DNA from 3 places in the Pseudomonas sp. GW821-FHT05D12 genome. Region 1 is predicted to be linked to each of the others. Evidence: predicted binding sites of a transcription regulator. Region 1 holds the regulator's gene; each other region holds the start of a gene.
What was found. Region 1 encodes sigma-54, which starts transcription at its own class of promoters, with help from an activator protein. Its sites were predicted from a motif close to ANTGGCATNNANNTTGCTNT; they were not measured.

Region 1 (7,679 bases):
AAACGCTGCCGGCACTGCTGCACCTGGTACAGGTGATCGAGCAGAAGGCCGAAGAAGTCCATCCGTTCATCAAGACCGGCCGTACTCACCTGATGGACGCCATGCCCGTGCGCATGAGCCAGGTGCTCAACGGTTGGGCTCAGCAGCTCAAGGCCAATATCGGTCATTTGCAGGACCTGCTGCCGAGCCTGCAGGCCCTGGCCCAGGGCGGTACGGCGGTGGGCACCGGGATCAATGCGCACCCGGAATTTGCTGCGCGCTTCAGCCAGCAACTGAGCAGCCTGACCGGCGTGAAGTTCACCCCGGGCAAGAACCTGTTCGCGTTGATTGGCTCCCAGGACACCGCCGTCGCCGTCTCGGGCCAGTTGAAAGCCGTTGCCGTCTCGCTGATGAAAATCGCCAATGACCTGCGCTGGATGAACTCCGGCCCGCTCGCCGGCCTCGGTGAAATCGAACTGGAGGGCCTGCAGCCTGGCTCGTCGATCATGCCCGGCAAGGTCAATCCGGTGATCCCGGAAGCGACTGCGATGGTCGCCGCGCAGGTGATCGGCAACGACAGTGTGATCACCATCGCCGGCCAGTCGGGCAATTTCGAGCTGAACGTGATGTTGCCGATCATCGCGCAGAACCTGCTCGGCAGCCTGGAGCTGCTGGCCAATTCCAGTCGCCTGTTGGCGGACAAGGCCATCGCCAGCTTCAAGGTCAACGAAGCCAAGCTCAAGGAAGCGCTCTCGCGCAACCCGATCCTGGTCACCGCACTCAACCCGATCATTGGTTACCAAAAGGCCGCTGAAATCGCCAAGAAGGCCTATCAGCAAGGCCGCCCGGTGATTGATGTCGCCCTCGAGCACACCGACTTGCCGCGCAGCCAACTGGAGGTCCTGCTGGACCCGGAAAAGCTCACGGCCGGCGGCGTGTAATCACCGACACTGCTTTGGAGGCTCACCATGGAGCATTGGAAACGCACGATCGAACGGGCCAATCGCTGCTTTATGCAGGGCGAGCTGGTAGACGCTCGCGAGGCCTATCTACAGGCCCTGGCCCTGGCTCAGGTGTTGTTCGAGCGCTGGGCGGATGCCGACGAAGCGGTGGCGGCTTGCGTCATTTCCCATCACAACCTGGCGGACCTGCACCTGCGCCTGAACCAGCCGGAGGAGAGCGCCGAATACCTTTGCGCCATCCACCAGCGCCTCTTGCAGACCATGCAGGACCCGCGCCTGAGCCCGCAATTGCGTGAAGCGGCCCTGCGCCAGAGCAGCAAGACCTACGTTGAGCTGTTGAATTTCATCAGCGACCACGGCGAGTACCCGCGTACTCATCGGCTGCTGGGCAGCACGGCGGCGCCCTCGGATGCGTCGACTCGCAACAGTCCTTATTACGGAGCACATTGAAATGTCCTACACCTTGCCTGCCTTGCCTTACGCCTACGATGCCCTGGAACCGCATATCGATGCGCAAACCATGGAGATTCACTACACCAAGCACCACCAGACCTACATCAATAACCTCAATGCTGCGGTCGAGGGCACCGAGTTCGCCGGCTGGCCGGTAGAGAAACTGGTCTCCAGCGTGCAACAACTGCCGGAAAAACTGCGTGCGGCGGTCATCAACCAAGGCGGTGGCCACGCCAACCACTCGTTGTTCTGGGCGGTGATGTCGCCCAAGGGTGGCGGCAAGCCAGAAGGCGCGCTGGGCAAGGCCATCGACGAGCAACTGGGCGGTTTCGACAGCTTCAAGGAGGCGTTCACCAAAGCCGCGTTGACGCGTTTCGGCAGTGGCTGGGCCTGGTTGAGCGTGACACCGCAAAAGACCCTGGTGGTGGAAAGCAGTGGTAACCAGGACAGCCCGCTGATGAACGGCAATACGCCGATCCTGGGCCTGGACGTCTGGGAACACGCTTACTACCTGCTGTACCAGAACCGTCGCCCGGAATACATCAATGCCTTCTACAGTGTTATCAACTGGCCGGAAGTTGCCGCGCGCTATCAGGCCGCCCTGGCCTGATCTTCACCCTTCATAACCCGATCTAAGGCCGACTATGGGCACGCAAACACTGGCGATCAGCAGCGGACGAATGTTTCGTTATGCGTTTGGCTCGCTGCTGCTATTGGCAGGTACTGCATTGTTGGTGGCCCATGGGCTGGCCTGGCTGGACCTGGAGCCGCGTATCTTGCGCGCCCTGCAGGGCGGGTCAATCTGTGCACTCGGCACGGCACTCGGCGCGGTGCCGGTGTTGGTGATTCGGCGCATGCCGGTGGCGTTGAGCGATACATTGCTGGGCTTTGGCGCCGGGGTAATGCTGGCGGCGACGGCGTTTTCGCTGATCGTGCCGGGCATTGCCGCGGCTGAAGGCCTCGGGCTCTCGCCCTGGGGCGCCAGTGGCTTGATCAGCTTCGGCATCATGCTGGGTGCATTCGGGTTGTATCTGGTTGACCGCAAGGTCTCCGGCGCAAGCCCGGAAATGTTGGTGGGCACGCCGGACAACCCGGTGATCCCGCCGCGCATCTGGCTGTTCGTGTTTGCCATTATTGCCCACAACATTCCGGAAGGCATGGCGGTGGGCGTTTCCGCCGGCGGCGGCATGCCGGACGCCGATAGCTTGGCCATGGGTATTGCCTTGCAGGACGTGCCCGAAGGGCTGGTGATTGCGTTGGTATTGGCCGGGGCCGGGATGTCGCGGGTCAAGGCCTTCCTGATCGGAGCCGCGTCAGGCTTGGTGGAGCCGGTATTTGCAGTGCTTTGCGCATGGCTGGTGAGCCTGGCCGAGGTGCTGTTGCCGTTGGGCCTGGCCCTGGCTGCTGGGGCGATGCTGTTGGTGGTGACCCACGAAGTGATCCCGGAGTCGCGGCGCAATGGTCATGAGAAGCTCGCCAGCCTGGGATTGTGCATCGGGTTCTGCTTGATGATGGTGATGGATACAGCCCTGGGGTAAACCGCTCCCGGTTAGGCGTCGGCTCGCCGGCGCTCGGTCGCGGTCTTGAAGGACGCTATCGCCGGCAAGCCGGGCTCCTACGGAAGGTTATTCGCCTTCGTCGAAGAAGTTATTGATCAATGCCACCAGTGCGGCCATTGCTTCGTCTTCCTGCTCACCCTCGGTCTTCAGATGAATCTTGGTGCCCTTGCCGGCAGCCAGCATCATCATGGCCATGATGCTCTTGCCGTCGACCATGGATTCCGGGGTGCGCCCGGCGCGGATCTGACAGGGAAACTGCCCGGCAACACCGACGAATTTGGCCGAGGCGCGGGCGTGCAGGCCCAGCTTGTTGATGATTTCAATTTCCAGAGCGGGCATCGCGGGGGTGTTCCTTTCAGCTAAGGTCGCGGTGGCGAACCTGGACGTTCTTGAGGGTTTGTTGCAGCACCTGGCCCAGGCGCTCGGTCAGGTAGACGGAACGGTGGTGGCCGCCGGTGCAGCCGATGGCGATGGTGACATAGGCGCGGTTGCTCGCGGCAAAGCGCGGCAGCCATTTGAGCAGGTAGCTGGAGATGTCCTGGAACATCTCCTCCACATCCGGCTGCGCTGCCAGGTAATCGGCCACCGGCTGATCCAGCCCGGACTGATCACGCAGTTCCGGTTTCCAGTAGGGGTTGGGCAGGCAACGCACATCGAACACCAGGTCGGCGTCCACCGGCATGCCCCGCTTGAAGCCAAAAGACTCCACGAGAAATGCTGTGCCAGGCTCCGGCTGATTCAGCAGGCGCAGCTTGATGGCATCGCGCAGCTGGTACAGGTTGAGGCTGGTGGTGTTGATCTTGAGGTCGGCGAGGTCGATGATCGGCCCCAGCAACTTGGTCTCATCTTCGATGGCTTCAGCCAGCGAGCGATGAGGGCTGCTGAGCGGGTGGCGTCGGCGGGTTTCGGAGAAGCGCTTGAGCAGCGTCTCTTCGTCGGCGTCCAGGTACAGCACATCGCAATGAATGTGTTTGGCGCGCACTTCCTCGAGCAATTGCGGGAAGCGCTCAAGGTGGCTGGGCAGGTTGCGGGCGTCAATGGAAACAGCGACCAGGGGTTGCGCCAGTTCGGTGTGGATCAACGCACGTTCCGCCAATTCCGGCAGCAGGCCGGCGGGCAGGTTGTCGATGCAATAGAAACCGTTGTCCTCAAGAACATTGAGGGCGGTGCTTTTACCCGAGCCGGAGCGGCCGCTGACGATGATCAAACGCATGATTACTGCCCGTTTTGTTCATCCAGGACAACCTGATAGAGCGCCTCACTGGTGGCAGCGCTGCGCAGTTTGTCGCGTACTTCCTTGCGGTCTAGCATGCTGGCGATCTGCCGAAGCAGCTCCAGGTGCGCATCGGTGGCAGCCTGTGGGACCAGCAGTACAAACAGCAGGTCGACCGGGGCGCCGTCGATGGCGTCGAAATCGATAGGTTTTTCCATGTGCAGCAAGGCGCTGACAGGTGTTTCACAGCCTTGCAGGCGGCAGTGTGGAATGGCGATGCCGTTACCAAAACCGGTCGAACCCAGTTTTTCACGGGCGATCAGCGACTCATAGACAACTTGCTCATCCAATTCAGGCACTTGGCCATGGATCAGTTTGGCAATTTCTTCGAGGGCTTTCTTTTTGCTGCCGCCCGGCACGTTCACGAGGGAACGGCCGGGGGTCAGGATGGTTTCAAGTCGGATCATGGGGGGAGAGTTAACGACCTGTACCTTGCATCAGGTGCAGATTCTTTTCCTTATGCTTTATGAGTTGGCGGTCCAGCTTGTCGTAGAGCGAGTCGATCGCCGCGTACATGTCCTCATGTTCCGCATTGGCGACGAGCTTGGCATTCGGTACGTGCAGGGTGGCCTCGATTTTCTGCTTGAGCTTATCGACCTCCATGATGACCTGCACGTTGGTGATCTTGTCAAAATGCCCCGCAAGTTTGTTCAACTTGCTCTCGGTGTACTCACGCAGGGGCTTGGTGACTTCCAGCTGGTGTCCACTGATGTTGACTTGCATACAGCTTCTCCTTCGTTGCCAGTGCATAAAGCGGCAGGCCGGGGTGCCTGCCACTGGAACGCTTTGGCCCGCCCGTCACATCAAACGCTTTCGCTCGCTGGAAGGCGCGATCCCAAGGGATTCGCGGTACTTGGCGACGGTTCGACGGGCGACCTGAATGCCTTGTGCCTCCAGTAAACCAGCGATCTTGCTGTCACTCAACGGCTTTTTCTGATTTTCCGCGGCAACCAGTTTTTTGATGATCGCGCGAATCGCCGTGGACGAGCATTCGCCGCCTTCAGAGGTGCTGACATGGCTGGAGAAAAAGTATTTCAGCTCATATATACCGCGTGGGGTATGCATGAATTTTTGCGTGGTCACCCGCGAGATCGTCGATTCATGCATGCCCACCGCCTCGGCGATGTCGTGCAGGACCAGCGGTTTCATTGCTTCGTCGCCATATTCCAGGAAGCCGCGCTGATGCTCGACGATCTGGGTGGCGACTTTCATCAGGGTTTCGTTGCGGCTTTGCAGGCTCTTGATGAACCAGCGCGCTTCCTGCAATTGGTTGCGCATGAAGGTGTTGTCGGCGCTGGTGTCGGCGCGGCGCACAAAACCGGCATATTGCGGGTTGACCCGCAGGCGTGGCACGGATTCCTGGTTCAGCTCCACCAGCCAGCGCTCGTTGTCCTTGCGCACGATCACGTCAGGCACCACGTATTCGGCTTCGCTGGACTCGATCTGCGAGCCCGGACGCGGGTTGAGGCTCTGCACCAGTTCGATGACCTGGCGCAGGTCGTCTTCCTTGAGCTTCATGCGGCGCATCAGCTGGCTGTAGTCGCGGCTGCCGAGCAGGTCGATATAGTCGGTCACCAGGCGCTGGGCCTCGACCAGCCAAGGGGTCTTGGCTGGCAGTTGGCGCAGTTGCAGCAACAGGCATTCACTGAGGGTGCGCGCGCCAATGCCGGCGGGCTCGAACTGCTGGATGCGGTGCAGGACGGCTTCAATCTCGTCCAGCTCGATATCCAGCTCCGGATCGAAGGCTTCGAGGATCTCTTCGAGCGTTTCGTCCAGATAACCCTGGTTATTGATGCAGTCGATCAGGGTCACGGCGATCAGGCGATCGGTGTCCGACATCGGCGCCAGGTTCAGTTGCCACAGCAGATGGCTCTGCAGGCTCTCGCCGGCTGAGGTGCGCGTGGTGAAGTCCCATTCGTCATCGTCGTTACTGGGCAGGCTGCTGGCGCTGGTCTGGTAGACGTCTTCCCAGGCGGTGTCCACGGGAAGTTCGTTGGGGATGCGTTCGTTCCAGTCGCCTTCCTCAAGGTTATCCACCGTTGGGGCGGTTTCCTGGTAGGAGGGTTCCTGCACGTCGGAATTGGGTTTTTGCTCGATGTTGTCGGCCAGCGGGTCTGCATTATCGAAGTCGTCGCCTTCTTCCTGGCGTTCGAGCATCGGATTGGACTCCAGGGCCTCCTGGATTTCCTGTTGCAGGTCCAGGGTCGACAATTGGAGCAGGCGGATGGCCTGTTGCAGCTGCGGTGTCATCGTCAGCTGCTGGCCCATTCTCAGGACTAGCGATGGTTTCATGGCAGGGGCTTAACACCTTATTCGCCGGCGCAATGCGCCATCCACGACAGGGCGCGTGAGCGCCAAACATAAGCAAATTATATGCCTGATATCGGGGGCTTTGCCTAGAGCGCGGTAACAATAAAAATCCGGAGGTTTTCATTGACTCCCGCGCACCTTGGCGAACGGCCTGCCACCGCCTTTTTCAAACAGGCAGGCTTACAGGCGGAACTCGTGACCCAGGTACACTTCCTTGACCAGTTCGTTGGCCAGGATAGTGGCGGAGTCGCCTTCGGCGATCAGCTGGCCATCGTTGACGATATACGCGGTTTCGCAGATATCGAGGGTCTCACGGACGTTGTGGTCAGTGATCAACACGCCAATGCCCTTGGCCTTGAGGTGGTGGATGATCTGCTTGATATCACCCACCGAGATCGGGTCGACACCGGCAAACGGTTCGTCCAGCAGGATGAACTTGGGTGCAGTGGCCAGCGCCCGGGCGATTTCCACGCGGCGACGCTCACCACCGGACAGGCTCATGCCGAGGTTGTCGCGGATGTGGTTGATATGGAATTCCTGCAGCAGGCTTTCCAGCTCCTTGCGACGGCCGTCACGGTCGAGTTCCTTGCGGGTCTCGAGGATCGCCATGATGTTGTCGGAAACCGACAGCTTGCGGAAGATCGACGCTTCTTGCGGAAGATAGCCGATGCCCGCGCGGGCGCGGCCGTGCATCGGCTGGTGGCTGACATCGAGGTCGTCGATCAGGACGCGACCCTGGTCCGCCTGGACCAGGCCGACGATCATGTAGAAGCAGGTGGTCTTGCCGGCGCCGTTGGGGCCGAGCAAGCCGACGATCTGGCCGCTGTCGATCGACAGGCTGACGTCGCGCACGACCTGGCGGCTTTTATAAGCCTTGGCCAGATGCTGGGCTTTCAGGGTTGCCATTAGTTCGCCTTCTTCGCATCGGGTTTAGGCGCAGGCTGGGCAGCGCCGTCTTTCTTCTTCGGCTGGATAACCATGTCGATGCGTGGACGCGGTGCGCTGAGCTTGCTGCCCGTGGCGCGGCCGGCGTTGGCGACCTGCTTCACGGTGTCATAGGTGATCTTTTCACCTTCCGTGGAGTTGCCGTCGGGGCTGAGCACCTTGGCCTGGTCGATCAGCACGATGCGATTCTGCTGGGCG
Region 2 (7,679 bases), on a different contig from region 1:
GCCTGCGCGATTGACGAGCCGGATTGCGAAGCTTGCCAATAAGCTGAGCCCGCCCTGGGGCTAACCCCCCAACGCTGAAAAGCCCCCGATACACTTAACGTGTATCGGGGGCTTTCTTTTGCCCGGTAAAAACCCCGTACGAGACTAGATCAACACGGTAGCTATACCCGATGCAGGCACGCCGCCCCGCTGCCCCCACAACTCAATGCGACCGTTAATCACCGCCATCGAATGACCGTTGTACTCCACTGTCCCGACTTTGCTGTTTCTCAAGTCGGCATCGGTCGCCGGCCTGTAAAGCCCCTTCAGTCCTATGCGGTCCAAACCTTCTCGCGAATACTCTCCATCGTTGAGGGTCTGGATGGCTTGCTCGAAACTGCGCGCGCCCTTACCGTCGTTGTTTTCCATCTGGGCCCGCTTGGCGCTCGCGGCAAATATGAAGTTGGCAGACGTTATCATCGAAGGATCATCGCCCTCGAATCGGGCCTCCTTTGCCGCCAGCTTGAATTCTTCCTTGGAAAAATGAACCTTGTATCCATCGCGCATCGTCACGTCATAGCCATCGCCCGCCTCTTTTACCTCCTTGAATACATCTGTAGGCTCCTTGCCATACCGCATCATGGCGGCCTTAATTGCGGAAACCGTCACACAATTGCCGTCAGGCCCTTGCTTGAAACCCGTCCAGATATTGCCCTGTTCTTTTCCAGTTCCCGGCTTTTGCCCGGGGTTACTGTTATCAGGCTTGTAGTTGAAATAATTCTGCCCTTTTGTGTAAGGCCGATTACCCATTTGCTCGGCAGGACCAAACCCCGCAGGGTCCACTCTACCGCCGCCCCTACCCCCCCCTCCGCCACCTCCCGGCGGTGGCGTGTTCGGTGGTGGGACATCATCCGCATCGGGAAACCACTCCTTCAGCAGCCGCTTGAGAAGCTCAAGGTACTTGCTATCGGATTCTTCGATGAGCTTCTTGAGGATCTCCTTGAATTTTTCATCACCCAAATTCTCACGCAGTTCACTCAATTTGTTGCGCAAGTCCTGGACCGACTGGGTTTTGCCGTCTTTCTCGGCGTCGAACAACTGTTGGAGGAACGACTTGACGGTCGATGTGTGATCCACAGGTTTAACGGGCGGCGAATCACCTCGCGCAACCCCAGCCACAGAGGCGCTACGCCGCGCCCCCGAGGCGGATACTCCTGAACTTCCCATCTTCGGCACTCCCACTGATTGGTGAGCCGACAAGGCTCTTGACCATCAGTGGCAAGACAGAAATGGAGTGTTCCTTCCCCAGAAATTCAACGCGTAACCTGTAGTGTCATGGGTTATTTTCCTACGCCCACAAAAAAGCCCCTCTTACGAGGGGCTTCTTGTCGAGCGCTTTTGCATCAGGTCATCTGAATGATCGTCTGCATGATGGTGCTCTGGGTGGAGATGGTCTTGGCGTTCGCCTGGTAGTTGCTCTGGGCCTTGATCAGGTCCACCAGCTCGTTGGTCAGGTTGACGTTGGAGTTCTCCAGCGAGTTGGCCACGATCGAACCCAAGGTCCCGGCTTGCGGGCTGTCATAACCCGGCTGGCCCGAGGCGAAGGTCTCTCTCCAGGTGGTGCCGCCGGAGGGCTGCAGGCCCTGTTCGTTGTTGAAGCTGGCCAGGGAGATCTGGCCGATAGCCTTGCTCTGCTGGTTGCTGAACGTGGCGAACAGTACACCGCTGCCGTCGATTTTCAGGCCGGTGATCTGGCCGGTGGCGTAGCCATCGGTGACCGGCGGGTTGCGGTAGCTGGCGGAATTGTACTGGGTGATGTTACCCATGTTGACGGCAATACCGCCGGTGTTGGCAGCAGCACCGTTGTCCTTCCAAACGCCATCGACCAGGCCGCCCGGCTTCCAGTCGTCAATGGTCATGGTAGTGTCCTTGACGTTGGCGCCGACAATTTTTTCGAGCTTGCCAGAGGTATCAAAGGTCAGCGTAGACGGCACTGGGGCAACGGCACCGGTACCGCTGATCGGCGTGCCATCCGGGTTACGGCCGTCAATCAGCGTGTAGGACTGCCAGACGTTGCCATCGGTTTTAACCATGTACTGCACCATCGAGTGGGCGTTGCCCTGGGTATCGTAGAGCGTGGTGGAGTACTGGGTGTTGAAGCTGTCGGTCTTGGTCGGATCGAACGGGTGGTCCGTCTGATTGATCGGCAGGTCCGAAGAATTCAGGTTACTGGTGGAGTCCACTTTGGTGGACGCCTTCGGCGGCAGGTTCGCCAGGTTCAGCTGCAGGTCGACCAGGCCACCCTTGACGATTTTGCCATCGGCGTCCGCCGCGTAGCCTTGCAGGCGCGAAGTACCGGTGTTGTTAGTGATGTAGCCATCTTTGTCGGCACGGAACGCACCGCTGCGGGTGTATTCCAGCGAGCCGTCGCTGCCCTTCTGCACGAAGAAGCCGCCACCCTGGATCGCCATGTCCAGGATACCGCCGCTGTTGTTGACGTCACCCTGGGTGAACTGCTGCGACACAGCCGCCAGGTTCACACCGTTGCCGATGCTGTTCTGGCCGGTGCCCAGTTTGGAGGCGGCGTAGATGTCCGCGAATTCCGCACGGGACGACTTGAAGCCAGTGGTCGCGACGTTGGCGATGTTGTTGCCGGTCACGTCCAGTTGTTTGTTGGCCGCATAGAGGCCGCTAAGGCCGATATTAAAAGACATGTTTCTCTCCCTCTGCCGTATTTAGCCGGCTCTATGTACCGATAGTCTGAATTTGCGACAGCTTGACGCTGCCCATGCCACCTGCAAGGTTCAACAGCATTTCGCCGCCGGTCTTGCTCAACGTCACGCTGGTCACCGTCGCGGGCAGCGAGGTCGCCAGGGCTACCGAGTCGCCCTTGTCATTTTTGGTGGTGGCCGCGAAGGTGTAGGTACCTGCGGGGGCCACTTCACCTTTGTCGTTCTTGCCGTCCCAGATGAAGTCGGAGTTACCCGCGCTCTGGGCGCCCATGTCGATGGTGCGCACCACGTTGCCATCTTTGTCAGTGATCTTGATGGAGACGTTACCCACCGCAGAGGTCACCGCGACCGAACCGGTCATGCTCTTGCTTGTGTCCACCAGGGCCTTGTCGGTCTGGGTGATGATCGAGCGCCCGACCAGCGACGATGCCTGCAGCGCTTGCGAGGAGCTGAAGTTGCTCGAGATCGCATTCACCGAGTCGTTCAGGGTGTTGATGCCTTCCAGGCTGCTGAACTGCGCCAACTGGGCCACGAACGCGCCGTTGTCCTGGGGCGACAGCGGGTTCTGGTTTTTCAGCTGGGTCACCAGCAGTTGCAGGAATGCGTCCTTGCCCAGCGACTGGTTGCCCGTCGCCGCCTTGGAGGCGTCACCGACGCTGCTGTTATCTGTGGCGGTCTTGACCTTGGAGTTGAAAAGGTCCTGGACTGCCGTGTTGTTTGTCGTATCAACGATGGCCATTAGTGGCGCCCCTTATCACTGACCCAGGGTCAGGACCTTCTGCATCATGGTTTTGGCGGTGTTCATCATTTCCGCGTTGGTCTGGAACGAGCGGCTGGCGGAGATCATGTCTGCCATTTCCTCGACCACATTGACGTTCGGGTAGTAGACGTAGCCTTTTTCGTTCGCCGCCGGGTGATTCGGCTCGTAGCGGGCCTCCAGGTTGCTCTGGTCTTCCACCACACCGAGCACCTGCACGCCGGAACCTGCAGCGCCTTGGTCCTGGAACAGCGAATCGCTGCCGCCGCTCTGGCCGCCCTGGAACATGGTGGCGAACACCGGGTGACGGGCGCGGTAGGTCTGGTCAATGCTCGACGACACGGTCTCGGCGTTGGCGATGTTACTGGCGACGGTGTTCAAACGCGTGGTCTGCGCGCTCATGCCACTGCCGGCAATATTGAAAACACTGGACAGGGACATGGCTTACTCTCCACGCAGGGCTGACATCAGCCCTTTGAATTTACTGTTGAGCAGGGTGAAGCTGGCCTGGAAGTTCACCGAGTTCTCGGCGTAGGCCGATTGCTCCAGCTGGGCGTCGACGGTGTTCTGGTCGATCGATGGCTGCATCGGCGTGCGATACAGCAGCGACTCGTCACCATTGCCCAGGCCTTGCGCTTCGATATGACGGCTGTTGGTCATATTCAAGGCGAAGGTGCCGTTCTTGGTCTTGTCCTGCTGTGCCGCGAGCACGGCGGAGAAGTCCAGGTCCCGAGCCTTGTAGTTCGGGGTGTCGGCGTTGGCAATGTTGTTGGCCAGGACTTCGGCACGCTGGGCGCGGAAGCCCAGGGCTTGTTCGTGGATACCGAGCGCTTTATCGAAGCTGATGCTCATGGCGGAAACCTTTAGGCTGACCTGCTGTTCGTTAACAGGGTTATAGCAAGGCTCATGCCAATCCGGGCAAGGCCCGTATATCAAGGGTTTCGGAGGGTGGTTGCCGACGGCAATGCCAGAAAAGCGGCAAGCGGTTTCCGCGTGGCGCCAGTAAAGCGGCAATCGAGGTTGCCGCTTTCAGGAGATTTGCCGCATAACAATGGTGGGTGCGGGCTTGTGTGGGAGCAGGGCTTGCCCGCAATGCAGGCTCCTCGGTTTTTTCAGTCACAACGAGGTGCTGCTATCGCAGGCAAGCCAGCTCCCACACAAGCCAGGCTCCCACATTGATCTTACTTGGCCTGGTAGATGATCCCAGGACTGCACTGCACCATCTGGTAATGATCGGGCAGGCCGTTCAGCGCTTCGGATGCGCCGAGGAACAGATAGCCACCGCGCTTGAGCGTGCCGTGGATACGCAACAGGATGTCTTTCTTCACTTCGGCCGAGAAGTAGATCAGCACGTTGCGGCAGAACACCATGTCGAACTTGCCCAGGCTGGCGTAGCTGTCGAGCAGGTTGAACGAGCGAAACTCCACGCGGCTCTTGATCGGCGCCTTGACCGCCCAACGCCCGGCCCCTTTCGGGTCGAAGTAACGTTGCAGGCGCTCCTGGGACAAGCCACGGCCCAGGGCCAGGCTGTCGTACTCGCCGGTCTTGCAGTTGGTGAGCATGGTGCCGGACAGATCAGTGGCGACAATTTGCGCACCGGCCTTGAGCTGGCCCATGTTGGTCCGCTCGAACTCATCGATGGACATCGAAATCGAGTACGGTTCCTGCCCCGAGGAGCAGGCCGCCGACCAGATGCGCAGGCGCTGGCCCGGGCTGGCCTTGATGGCTTCCGGCAGCACCTTGCTCTTGAGCACTTCAAACGGATAGGTGTCGCGAAACCACAAGGTTTCATTGGTGGTCATGGCATCGACCACCATTTCCTTGAGCCCGCTGCGCGGCTGGCCCTGGATGCGCTGGACCAACTCGCCCAGCGACTTGATGCCCTGCTGTTCCATCAGTTTGTTGAGACGGCTGGATACCAGGTACTGCTTGTTCTCACCGAGCAATATGCCACAGGCTTTTTCCAGGAAGACCCGGAACTGTTCGAAATCCAAATTACCCGTAGACAATGATACCGCCTCTTAAATCGTGTGACCGCCAGGGGACATCCCCTAGCCGTGATCTGCTGCCTTGATCCGGTCGACTACCCGGGCTGCCAGGTCATCAGGGCGGAATTTGGCCAGGAAGTCATCGGCACCGACCTTCTTGACCATCGCCTGATTGAATACACCCGACAACGAAGTATGCAGGATGATATGCAATTTTTGCATGCGTGGGTCATTGCGTATCTCGGCCGTGAGGGTGTAGCCGTCCATTTCCGGCATCTCGATGTCAGAGATCATCATCAAGAATTCTTCTTCCGGCTTCTTGCCTTCGTCCACCAGCTTGCGCAGGTAATCCAGCGCCTGGCGACCATCATTGAGCGCCACCACTTCCACACCGACGGTCTGCAGGCAACGGGTCACCTGCTTGCGCGCCACCGAGGAGTCGTCCACCGTCAGCACACGCAAGGAAATCGCCTTGTGTGCCGTCTCGGCGTCCACCACACCCACGGAAATCGATTCCGAGGTCGGCGCCACTTCGGCGAGGATCTTCTCCACGTCGATGATTTCCACCAACTGGTTATCGACCCGCGTCACCGCCGTGAGGTAGTGATCGCGGCCAGTGCCCTTGGGCGGCGGATGGATCTCTTCCCAGTTCATGTTGACGATGCGCTCCACCGAGCGCACCAGGAAACCCTGGGTCTTGGTGTTGTACTCGGTAATGATCACGAACGGATTCTCGCGATCCTGCAGGGCCGGCGAACCGGTGGCCAGCGCCAGGTCGAGAATCGGGATGGTCGCGCCGCGGATGTTGGCGACGCCGCACACCACGGGACTGGACTTGGGCATGATCGTCAGCTTGGGGCACTGCAACACTTCCCGCACCTTGAACACGTTGATGCCATACAACTGTTTGCCATCCAGGCGAAAAAGCAACAACTCCAGGCGATTCTGCCCTACCAGCTGTGTCCGCTGGTTTACTGAATCCATTACTCCTGCCATGCCTTTACTCCTACGCTAAAACCTTTGGCCTGTTCCCTAAAGGGCAGACGCGCACCCAACACTAAACGGCACGAGCTTTGCAATTTACAGATCATGGATATTAAAACGACAGTTTCCCGACGCCCCGGCTTCCCACGGTACTGCAGATTGCTCTGCGTCTCGATGGCATTGCTCGCCTTGAGCCTGGGAACCACGGCCCGCGCCGATAACGTCACCTTGCCTGATCTACTTATCGGCGTCACTCAGGGCTTTCTTGAGTTCACTGTAGAAGATTATCTGGCGACCACCCAGACACCCGGGCGTTATGAAATCCAGGTCAGCCAGCTCGATCCGCGCCTGCGCATGCCAATGTGCGACAAGGAATTGACAGCCACCCTGGAAAGTCCCGCCCAGCCCATCGGCCGCGTGACGGTGAAAGTTCGCTGCGAAGGCGCCTCACCCTGGACCGTGTTCGTGCCGGCGCAGGTCAAATTGTTCCGGGATGTGGTGGTGGTGGCCCGCCCGCTGAAACGCACCGGCATCATCGGTTTCGAGGACGTTGTCCTGCGCGAACGCGACATCAGCATGATCAATCAGGGCTACCTGACCTCCCTCGACCAGGCCGTCGGACAAAAACTGACCCGACCAGTGGTCACCGACCAGGTCATTACCCTGGTGCACCTGGAGCAGGCGGAGGTGATCCGCAAGGGCGACCAGGTGGTGATTTCCGCCAGCAGCGGCGCGCTGCAGGTAAAGATGCCGGGCGAGGCGCTGTCCAATGGCGGCATGAGCGAGCAGATCCGGGTGAAGAACCTCAACTCGAACCGGGTGATCAAGGCGCGGGTGACGGCACCCGGTCAAGTGGAGGTGGCTCTATAGACCGCTGGTATCGGACGCCGGCTTTTCCTACACTGTGGGTTGGGTGCCGGCCTGTGCAGTTTATTGTCAATTGCGCCTAAAGTTTGTCCGGGTATGGCCGAAAACATGGCAAGCGTCCAAATACCCAGAGGTTTTTTATCATGGTCATCGATTTCAGTCGTTTGAATAACACCCCGGCAACGTCAGGCCCTACGCGTACCAGCGGTACCAAGGACAGCGTAGAAGCCAAGGCCCAGCCACTGCCCGCGAAGGCAGAACAGGCGAGCGCCAGCCAGAGCGGGGAATCCGTACACCTGAGCAATGAGGCTCAACAGTTGCAGAAGGTCACTGACTCGCTGCGCGATCAACCGGTAGTCAATAAAGCCCGTG
Region 3 (7,679 bases), on a different contig from region 1:
GCCGGGTTGAGCGTGCATGCGGATCAACCGGTTACCGTCGCCGGGATGCAGACGCCAGGCCTGTACCTGGGCAATGACGTGTTGAACAACGATTTCGATGAGGTCGATGAATTCAAGGACACCTCCGGCGGCGTGGCCACGGTGTTTGTGCGCAGTGGCGAAGACTTCATCCGTGTCAGCACGTCCTTGACCAAGCAGGATGGCAGTCGCGCCATCGGCACAGTGCTGGACCATCAGCACCCGGCATATCAACGCCTGCTTGCCGGGCAGAGTTATGTGGGCCGTGCGGTGCTGTTCGAACGTTCCTACATGACCCAGTACACACCGGTGCGCGACGCGGCCGGCAAGGTGATCGCGGTGCTGTTTGTCGGCTTCGACTACACCGACGCGCAGAATGCCCAATTCGAAAACCTCAAGCGCTTCCGCATCGGCAAGACCGGCTCCCTCGCGTTGCTGGACGAACAGAAGCGCTGGCTGGTGCCGCCCGCTGGCGTGCAGGCACTGGATCAGGCAATCCCGGTGATGCTCGACCTGGCGAAGAAGCCGGGCGAGGGCCGTTTCTGGAGCGACAAGAACGAAGACTTCTACAGCGTCTCGGTGCCCTTCGAAGGCGGCCCGTGGTCGGTGGTCGCGAGCATGCCCAAGGCTGAGATCCGCGAAGTCACCTGGGCCGTGGGTATCCGCCTGGTGATCGGCAGCGTGCTGGCGATGCTGTTCGCGGTCGGCGCGGCGGTGTGGCTGTTGCGCAGCAAACTGCAGCCGTTGAGTGATCTGGTGAGTCAGGCCGAGGCCTTGGGCGCCGGTGATTTGAGTGCCCGCTTGAACGTGTCCAGCCATGACGAAATCGGCCAGTTGGCACGCAGCTTCAACCAGATGGGCGAGGCGCTTTCGACCATGGTCTCGCACATTCGCAGCGCAGCCGAAGAAGTTAATAGCCGTGCCCAGGCCTTGTCCGGTTTGTCTGGCGGGGCCTATGAGGGCATGGAGCAACAGTCGGGCGAAATCACCAGCATGGCCGGCGCGGTGGAAGAATTCAGCGCCACCTCGCTGAACATCGCCGACAACATGGGCAATACCGAGCGCCTGGCGCAGGAAAATGCGCAGCAGACTCGTATTGGCCGTACCTCGATGCAAGAGGCGTCGTCGTCTCTTGAGCACATCGCCACTGCGCTGAACAGCACCGCCACGGTGATCAACACCCTTGGCCAGCGCTCCCAGGAAATCGGCGGGATCGTCGGTGTGATCACCTCGATCGCCGAACAGACCAACCTGCTGGCGCTCAACGCCGCCATCGAAGCCGCGCGGGCCGGTGAACAGGGCCGCGGGTTTGCCGTGGTTGCCGATGAAGTGCGCAACCTGGCGTCGCGTACCCGCCAGGCCACTGACGAGATTTCCGGGATGATCCAGAGCATCCAGCAGGAAACCGGCAATGCCATCAGCACCATGGAGCACGGCAATGTGTTGATGCAGGAAGGCCTGTCGCGCAACGCCGACGTGGCCTCGGCCCTGGCACGGATCGACGAACAGAGCCGCTCGGCCGGCCAGCAGTTTGCCGCAATCACCACCGCCACCCAGGAGCAGAGCAGCACCGCGACCTTGCTCAGCAGCAACTTGCAGAGCATTGCGCTGGCCAACAGCGAGCAGCGTGAAGCGGTGTCGAACCTGGCGATTACGGCCAAGGAGCTGGAGACGCTGGCAGCGAGCTTGCGGCATGAGGTGGATCGGTTTCGCTGAAACTGGATTGGCGCACACTTCCTGCCCAGGCCCTGCTGATGCTCAAAAGGCTCAGGTGATCGCTGCCGGACGATATTGCAGCGCCTCTTGCAGGTGATGGCGAGCGATAGTGTCTGCTTGTTCCAGGTCCGCCAGCGTGCGCGCTACCTTGAGCAGCCGGTGGGCCGCGCGCAGCGACAATGTCAGTCGCTCGCAAGCGGTCTCCAGCCAGCTTTCGTCGACCTTTGCCAGCGTGCAATGCTTGCGCAGCCCCGGTAGATCCAGGAAGGCATTGGCGCAGCCCTGGCGCTTCAGCTGACGCTCCCGGGATTCGGCAACCTGCGCCGATGCCTTCGCCGTGTTATCGCCATCCTGCAGGGCCGGGTTCAGCGCGGTGGTCTCCCGGGCGACGGTGACGTGCAAGTCGATCCGGTCCAGCAGCGGCCCGGAGAGTTTGTTGCGATAGCGCTGAATCTGCTCCGGCGTGCACCGACAGCGCCCGCTGGGATCGCCCATGTAGCCGCAGGGGCAGGGGTTCATCGCCGCCACCAGTTGAAAGCGCGCCGGAAAACTCACCCGGTCGCGGGCGCGGGAAATCACGATATGCCCCGATTCAAGGGGCTCGCGCAGCACCTCCAGGACCTTGCGATCAAACTCCGGCAACTCATCCAGGAACAACACCCCGTGATGGGCCAAGGTGATCTCCCCAGGCTGCGGCTTCGAGCCGCCGCCCACCAAGGCCGGGCCTGATGCAGAGTGGTGCGGCTGACGAAACGGTCGGTGCGGCCAATGGCTCAGTGGCGCGAGGCTGACCACTGACTGAATCGCTGCCACTTCCAGGGCTTCCTGTTCGCTCAACGGGGGCAATAACCCAGGCAGGCGGCTGGCGAGCAAGGTCTTGCCGGTGCCGGGCGGCCCGCTCAGCAACAGGTTGTGCGCGCCTGCAGCGGCAACCAGCAGAGCACGCTTGGCCATTGACTGGCCTTGCACTTCGCTCAGGTCCGGGTACGGCTTGTTCAGGTACAGCAGTCCATCGGACTTGTAGGGCTCAATCGGCGCATGCCCGTTCAGGTGTGCCACCACTTGGAGCAAATGGTCGACTGCAATCACCGTCAGCCCGGACGCCAGGCACGCTTCCTCGGCATTCGCCCGAGGCACTATCACGGTGCGTCCGGCCTTGCGTGCTGCCAGCGCCGCGGGCAGCACGCCTTTCACCGCCCGCACCGCGCCGGACAGTGCCAGTTCGCCCAGGCATTCCACGTTATCCAGGGTCAGCGCCGGCACCTGCACGCTGGCCGCCAGGATCCCCAAGGCAATCGCCAGATCAAAACGCCCGCCGTCCTTGGGCAGGTCGGCGGGCGCGAGGTTGAGGGTGATCCGACGGTCGGGGTATTTCAGTGCTGAATTGAGAATGGCACTGCGTACACGGTCCTTGCTTTCCTTGACTGCGGTTTCCGGTAAACCCACCAGAGTCAGGGACGGCAACCCATTGGCCATATGCACTTCGACGGTGACGGCAGGGGCTTCGACGCCAATTTGGGCGCGGCTGTGGACAATGGCGAGGGACATGCTCGTTCCTTGAAAGGGAGGGCCGCTTCCTGCGGTTTTTCAAGGGTAGACGAGGTGGAATAGAGCGGGGCGTGGAGGTTTTACAGAACGTATCTAGGGAACGACGCAGAGCAAACGTGGGAGCGGGCTAGCTCGCGAAAGCGCTGGATTTGCCAGCATCTGCATGTCTGACAGACTGCATTCGCGGGCAAGCCTGCTGCCACATTTTGACCCCGTTGCGTCAGTTACTCGGCCGGGGGTGTCAACCGCGCTTCCAGCTCAGCCACTTTGGCTTCCAGGCTCTCCAACCGCGCACGTGTGCGGGCCAGCACGACCATCTGGCTATCAAACTCTTCGCGGCTCACCAGGTCGAGTTTGCTGAAGCCGCTTTGCAGCAGCGCCTTGAACTGGCTTTCGATTTCATTGCGGGGCAGCGGGGTGTCGCCGCTGAACAGGCGAGAGGCGTGGCCGCTCAGGGCATCGAGGAGATCTTTGGGCGCGAGCATGGGAAATATTCCGGAAAACTGTTGGCCGGCAGTGTATCACGCAGCGTCTATAGTGATTTTCACGGCCTGCCGCGCACGCTTTTCGCGCAGCTGGCCGTAGGGCGACGCACTGTTTTTGTGCGCATTGCGTTCGCCAGAAAGCCCCGCAGGTGGGCATAAGTGAGCAAAGGACTGATTTCAGTGATTTTTACGGAGCTGGCAAGGTTTCTGCTTAGACGATCATGACCCATGCACTGATGCAGTCGCTGTGACGAATGCAGTGCGCCGACGGATCAGGGGTACAGGTTTCGTCACCAGTGGTTCGCTGGCGTCGCCACGGCAATTGCCCTTGCGACGACGCGTTACAAAGCCAGGCACTGCGCTTAGACTTGAGACGGGTTTGTTTTCCTGGGGCAAGTCCACCAATTCGGGAGAGAGTTTTCATGAAGCTAGTCACTGCCATCATCAAGCCGTTCAAGTTGGACGATGTACGCGAGTCGTTGTCCGAGATCGGCGTGCAGGGCATTACCGTTACTGAGGTCAAAGGCTTCGGTCGGCAGAAGGGTCACACCGAGCTGTATCGCGGCGCGGAATACGTGGTCGATTTCCTGCCGAAGGTGAAGATTGATGTCGCCATTGACGACAAGGATCTTGACCGGGTTATCGAGGCGATAACCAAGGCCGCCAACACCGGCAAGATCGGTGACGGCAAGATCTTCGTGGTCAATCTGGAACAGGCTATTCGCATCCGTACCGGCGAAACCGATACCGACGCAATCTAAGCCGCCAAACCCCAACGCCCCAGGAGAAAACAATATGACTCTGCGTAAATTCGCAGGGCTCGGAGCCCTGTTGTCCATCGTAATGCCCAGCCTGGCCATGGCGGCAGACGAAGTGGCTGCTCCAGTCCTCAATTCCGGCGACACTGCATGGATGCTCACATCCACTGCGCTGGTGCTGTTCATGACCATTCCAGGCCTGGCGCTGTTCTACGGCGGCATGGTGCGTTCCAAAAACATTCTTTCCGTGATGATGCAGTGCTTCGCCATCACCGGCCTGATCACCATCCTGTGGTTCGTGTACGGCTACAGCATGGCGTTCGACACCACCGGGATGGAAGCGGGCGTCGTCAACTTCAACTCGTTCGTCGGCGGCTTGTCCAAGTTGTTCCTGTCGGGCGTGACTCCAGCGAGCATCACCGGCCCTGCGGCGCTGTTCCCTGAGGCGGTGTTCGTCACCTTCCAGATGACCTTCGCGATCATCACCCCGGCGCTGATCGTCGGTGCCTTCGCCGAGCGTATGAAATTCTCCGCGATGCTGATCTTCATGGGCGTCTGGTTCACCCTGGTCTACGCACCGATTGCCCACATGGTCTGGGGCGGCCCGGGTTCGTTGCTGGGCGACTGGGGCGTGCTGGACTTCGCAGGCGGCACCGTGGTGCACATCAACGCCGGTGTGGCTGGCCTGGTGGCGTGCCTGGTACTCGGCAAGCGCAAAGGCTTCCCGACCACCCCAATGGCGCCGCACAACCTCGGTTACACCCTGGTGGGTGCCGCGATGCTGTGGGTCGGCTGGTTCGGCTTCAACGCCGGCTCCGCAGCGGCAGCCAACGGCACCGCCGGCATGGCGATGCTGGTCACCCAAATCGCTACCGCTGCTGCAGCGCTGGGCTGGATGTTCGCCGAGTGGGTCACCCACGGTAAGCCAAGCGCGCTGGGCATTGCCTCGGGTGTGGTCGCTGGCCTGGTGGCAATCACGCCAGCCGCTGGCACCGTGGGCCCGATGGGCGCCCTGGTGATCGGTCTGGCTGCCGGTGTGGTGTGCTTCTTCTGCGCCACCACGCTGAAACGCAAGCTGGGCTACGACGACTCCCTGGACGCCTTCGGCGTGCACGGTATCGGCGGTATCCTCGGCGCAATCCTGACCGGCGTGTTCGCTGCCCCTTCGCTGGGCGGCTTCAACGCGGCCACCACTGACATCGCGGCGCAAGTCTGGATCCAGTGCAAAGGCGTCGGCTTCACTGTGATCTACACAGCCATCGTGACCTTCATCATCCTCAAGGTGCTGGACGTGGTGATGGGCCTGCGTGTGACCGAAGAAGAAGAGGCGGTCGGCCTCGACCTGGCGCAACACAACGAGCGCGGCTACAACTTGTAAGTACGCGAAAAAAAGATGCCCGGCTTGCCGGGCATTTTTTTGCCTGGCGTTTGTCAGTCATAACAAGCTGTGTCGGTTTTTGCGCCCAGTTTGTGATGGGGCGCACGCGGCACTTTCCAGCGTGCGAATGTCTTACAGGCATGTAGGCGTATTCGGCACTTTGTTTTTTCCCAGAGCGCGCTAGAATGCGCGCCGATGGGCGGAGAACTGTATGTGGCAACAGACCCTGATCACCCTGCGGGCAAAGCCCCGGGGCTTTCACCTGGTAACCGACGAGTTACTTGCCGGCCTGCCTGAATTGAAGGCATGTCGCGTGGGCCTGTTGCATCTGTGGCTGCAGCACACCTCGGCCTCGTTGACCGTCAACGAGAATGCCGACCCGGCGGTTCGTCGTGACTTCGAGCGTTTCTTCAATTCGCTGGTGCCGCAAGGCCGGGCAGGATTCGAGCACAACGACGAAGGCCCGGACGATCTGCCGGCGCACTTCAAGGCCAGTCTCCTGGGCTGCCAGCTGAGTTTGCCGGTGAAGAACGGCCGCTTGGCGATGGGGACCTGGCAAGGTGTTTATCTGGGCGAGCACCGTGATCATGGCGGTGCTCGTAAAGTCCTCGCCACTCTGCACGGTGATGGGGCATAAGCCACTGGTTATCCAGTGGATGTTGATTTTTTTCCGGCGACCTCGACAGAGGGTGAAGCTGGGCTATAACTAATCTGCTTTTCGCAAGTCATGAGGTAGAACATGAGCGACGATGATCTGGAAAACGACGAACTGGAAGTAGGTGACGAAGACGACACCGAAGAAGGTCTTGAAGCGGCGGCTGAAGACGTTGCTGACGACGACGGTGGCGATGATGCGCCTGTTCCGGCTGCCAAGGGCAAGGCCAAGGCTGCTGTTTCGGTAGACGAACTGCCGAGCGTCGAGGCCAAGAACAAAGAGCGCGACGCGCTGGCCCGTGCGATGGAAGAATTCCTCGCGAAAGGCGGCAAAGTGCAGGAAGTCGAGGCCAACGTGGTGGCAGATCCACCGAAGAAGCCAGATAACAAGTACGGCAGCCGACCTATCTGAGGTCTGCCACCTGCTTGCTGAAAGAGCCCGCCGTCGCTGCGGGCTTTTTCATGCCTGTAGCAAACTGGCTGGCCCACCGCATTCCTGTGTGGGCGCTGGCTTCAGTGTGTATGCCAACTGCGCAGCAATGGCGGCAGTTCGGTCAAGCTGCGAATCTCGGCATCCGGGCGCTTTTCACCTTCCCACGGCTTGCCTGTCGGGTTGAACCACACCGCACGCAGGCCCGCCTGCTGCGCCCCGGCGATGTCATCACCCGGGTGGTCGCCCACGTGCACCGCCTCGCTGGCGTCCACGCCACCGCGCTGCAACGCTTCCTGAAACAATCGCGCATCCGGCTTGGCGATGCCGACATCTTCGGCGCGCAGGGCAAAGTGAAAGTAGTCCGCCAGGCCCACGCGCTGCACATCAGCATTGCCATTGGTGATCACCCCCAGCAAAAAGTGCTGGCGCAAGGCTTGCAGCATCGGCTCGGCTTCCGGGAATACGCTGAGCTGGTGGCGTGCGTGGATGAACGCCTCGAAGCATACATCGGCCATTTCCGTGGCCTCGGGCTGTGGATAACCGGCCTCTTCAAAGGCGTGCATCAGCACCCGGTGGCGCAGGATGCTGATGCGGTATTTCAGCTCGGGATGACGCTCCAGCACGTGTTGGCGCAGCTTGGCGAAATGCTCCAGGGGCAAGTCGCCGACCTTGGCGGCGTTCACCGCCAG

Region 2: the regulator sigma-54 is predicted to act here: its motif matches at 4,363-4,382, upstream of flgB (flagellar basal body rod protein FlgB).
Region 3: the regulator sigma-54 is predicted to act here: its motif matches at 3,962-3,981, upstream of glnK (P-II family nitrogen regulator).

Annotation. Positions count from the first base shown of each region.
Region 1 covers NZ_JBWKSN010000001.1:383,159-390,837, reverse strand. Annotated here, with positions in the region: gene AC07SI_RS01835 (class II fumarate hydratase) at 1-920, shown strand, start outside; gene AC07SI_RS01830 (DUF2753 family protein) at 948-1,391, shown strand; gene AC07SI_RS01825 (superoxide dismutase) at 1,393-2,004, shown strand; gene AC07SI_RS01820 (ZIP family metal transporter) at 2,039-2,932, shown strand; gene AC07SI_RS01815 (HPr family phosphocarrier protein) at 3,020-3,292, opposite strand; gene rapZ (RNase adapter RapZ) at 3,309-4,166, opposite strand; gene ptsN (PTS IIA-like nitrogen regulatory protein PtsN) at 4,169-4,633, opposite strand; gene hpf (ribosome hibernation-promoting factor, HPF/YfiA family) at 4,644-4,949, opposite strand; gene AC07SI_RS01795 (RNA polymerase factor sigma-54) at 5,025-6,518, opposite strand; gene lptB (LPS export ABC transporter ATP-binding protein) at 6,717-7,442, opposite strand; gene lptA (lipopolysaccharide transport periplasmic protein LptA) at 7,442-7,679, opposite strand, start outside.
Region 2 covers NZ_JBWKSN010000016.1:108,890-116,568, forward strand. Annotated here, with positions in the region: gene AC07SI_RS26200 (ribonucleoside-diphosphate reductase subunit alpha) at 1-42, shown strand, start outside; gene AC07SI_RS26205 (hypothetical protein) at 145-1,116, opposite strand; gene flgE (flagellar hook protein FlgE) at 1,383-2,693, opposite strand; gene flgD (flagellar hook assembly protein FlgD) at 2,725-3,450, opposite strand; gene flgC (flagellar basal body rod protein FlgC) at 3,466-3,909, opposite strand; gene flgB (flagellar basal body rod protein FlgB) at 3,913-4,320, opposite strand; gene cheR (protein-glutamate O-methyltransferase CheR) at 4,650-5,477, opposite strand; gene AC07SI_RS26235 (chemotaxis protein CheV) at 5,520-6,452, opposite strand; gene flgA (flagellar basal body P-ring formation chaperone FlgA) at 6,546-7,310, shown strand; gene flgM (flagellar biosynthesis anti-sigma factor FlgM) at 7,451-7,679, shown strand, end outside.
Region 3 covers NZ_JBWKSN010000005.1:332,239-339,917, forward strand. Annotated here, with positions in the region: gene AC07SI_RS11810 (methyl-accepting chemotaxis protein) at 1-1,734, shown strand, start outside; gene AC07SI_RS11815 (YifB family Mg chelatase-like AAA ATPase) at 1,786-3,282, opposite strand; gene AC07SI_RS11820 (accessory factor UbiK family protein) at 3,507-3,767, opposite strand; gene glnK (P-II family nitrogen regulator) at 4,190-4,528, shown strand; gene AC07SI_RS11830 (ammonium transporter) at 4,563-5,903, shown strand; gene AC07SI_RS11835 (secondary thiamine-phosphate synthase enzyme YjbQ) at 6,115-6,540, shown strand; gene sutA (dormancy-specific transcriptional regulator SutA) at 6,643-6,969, shown strand; gene AC07SI_RS11845 (HAD family hydrolase) at 7,071-7,679, opposite strand, start outside.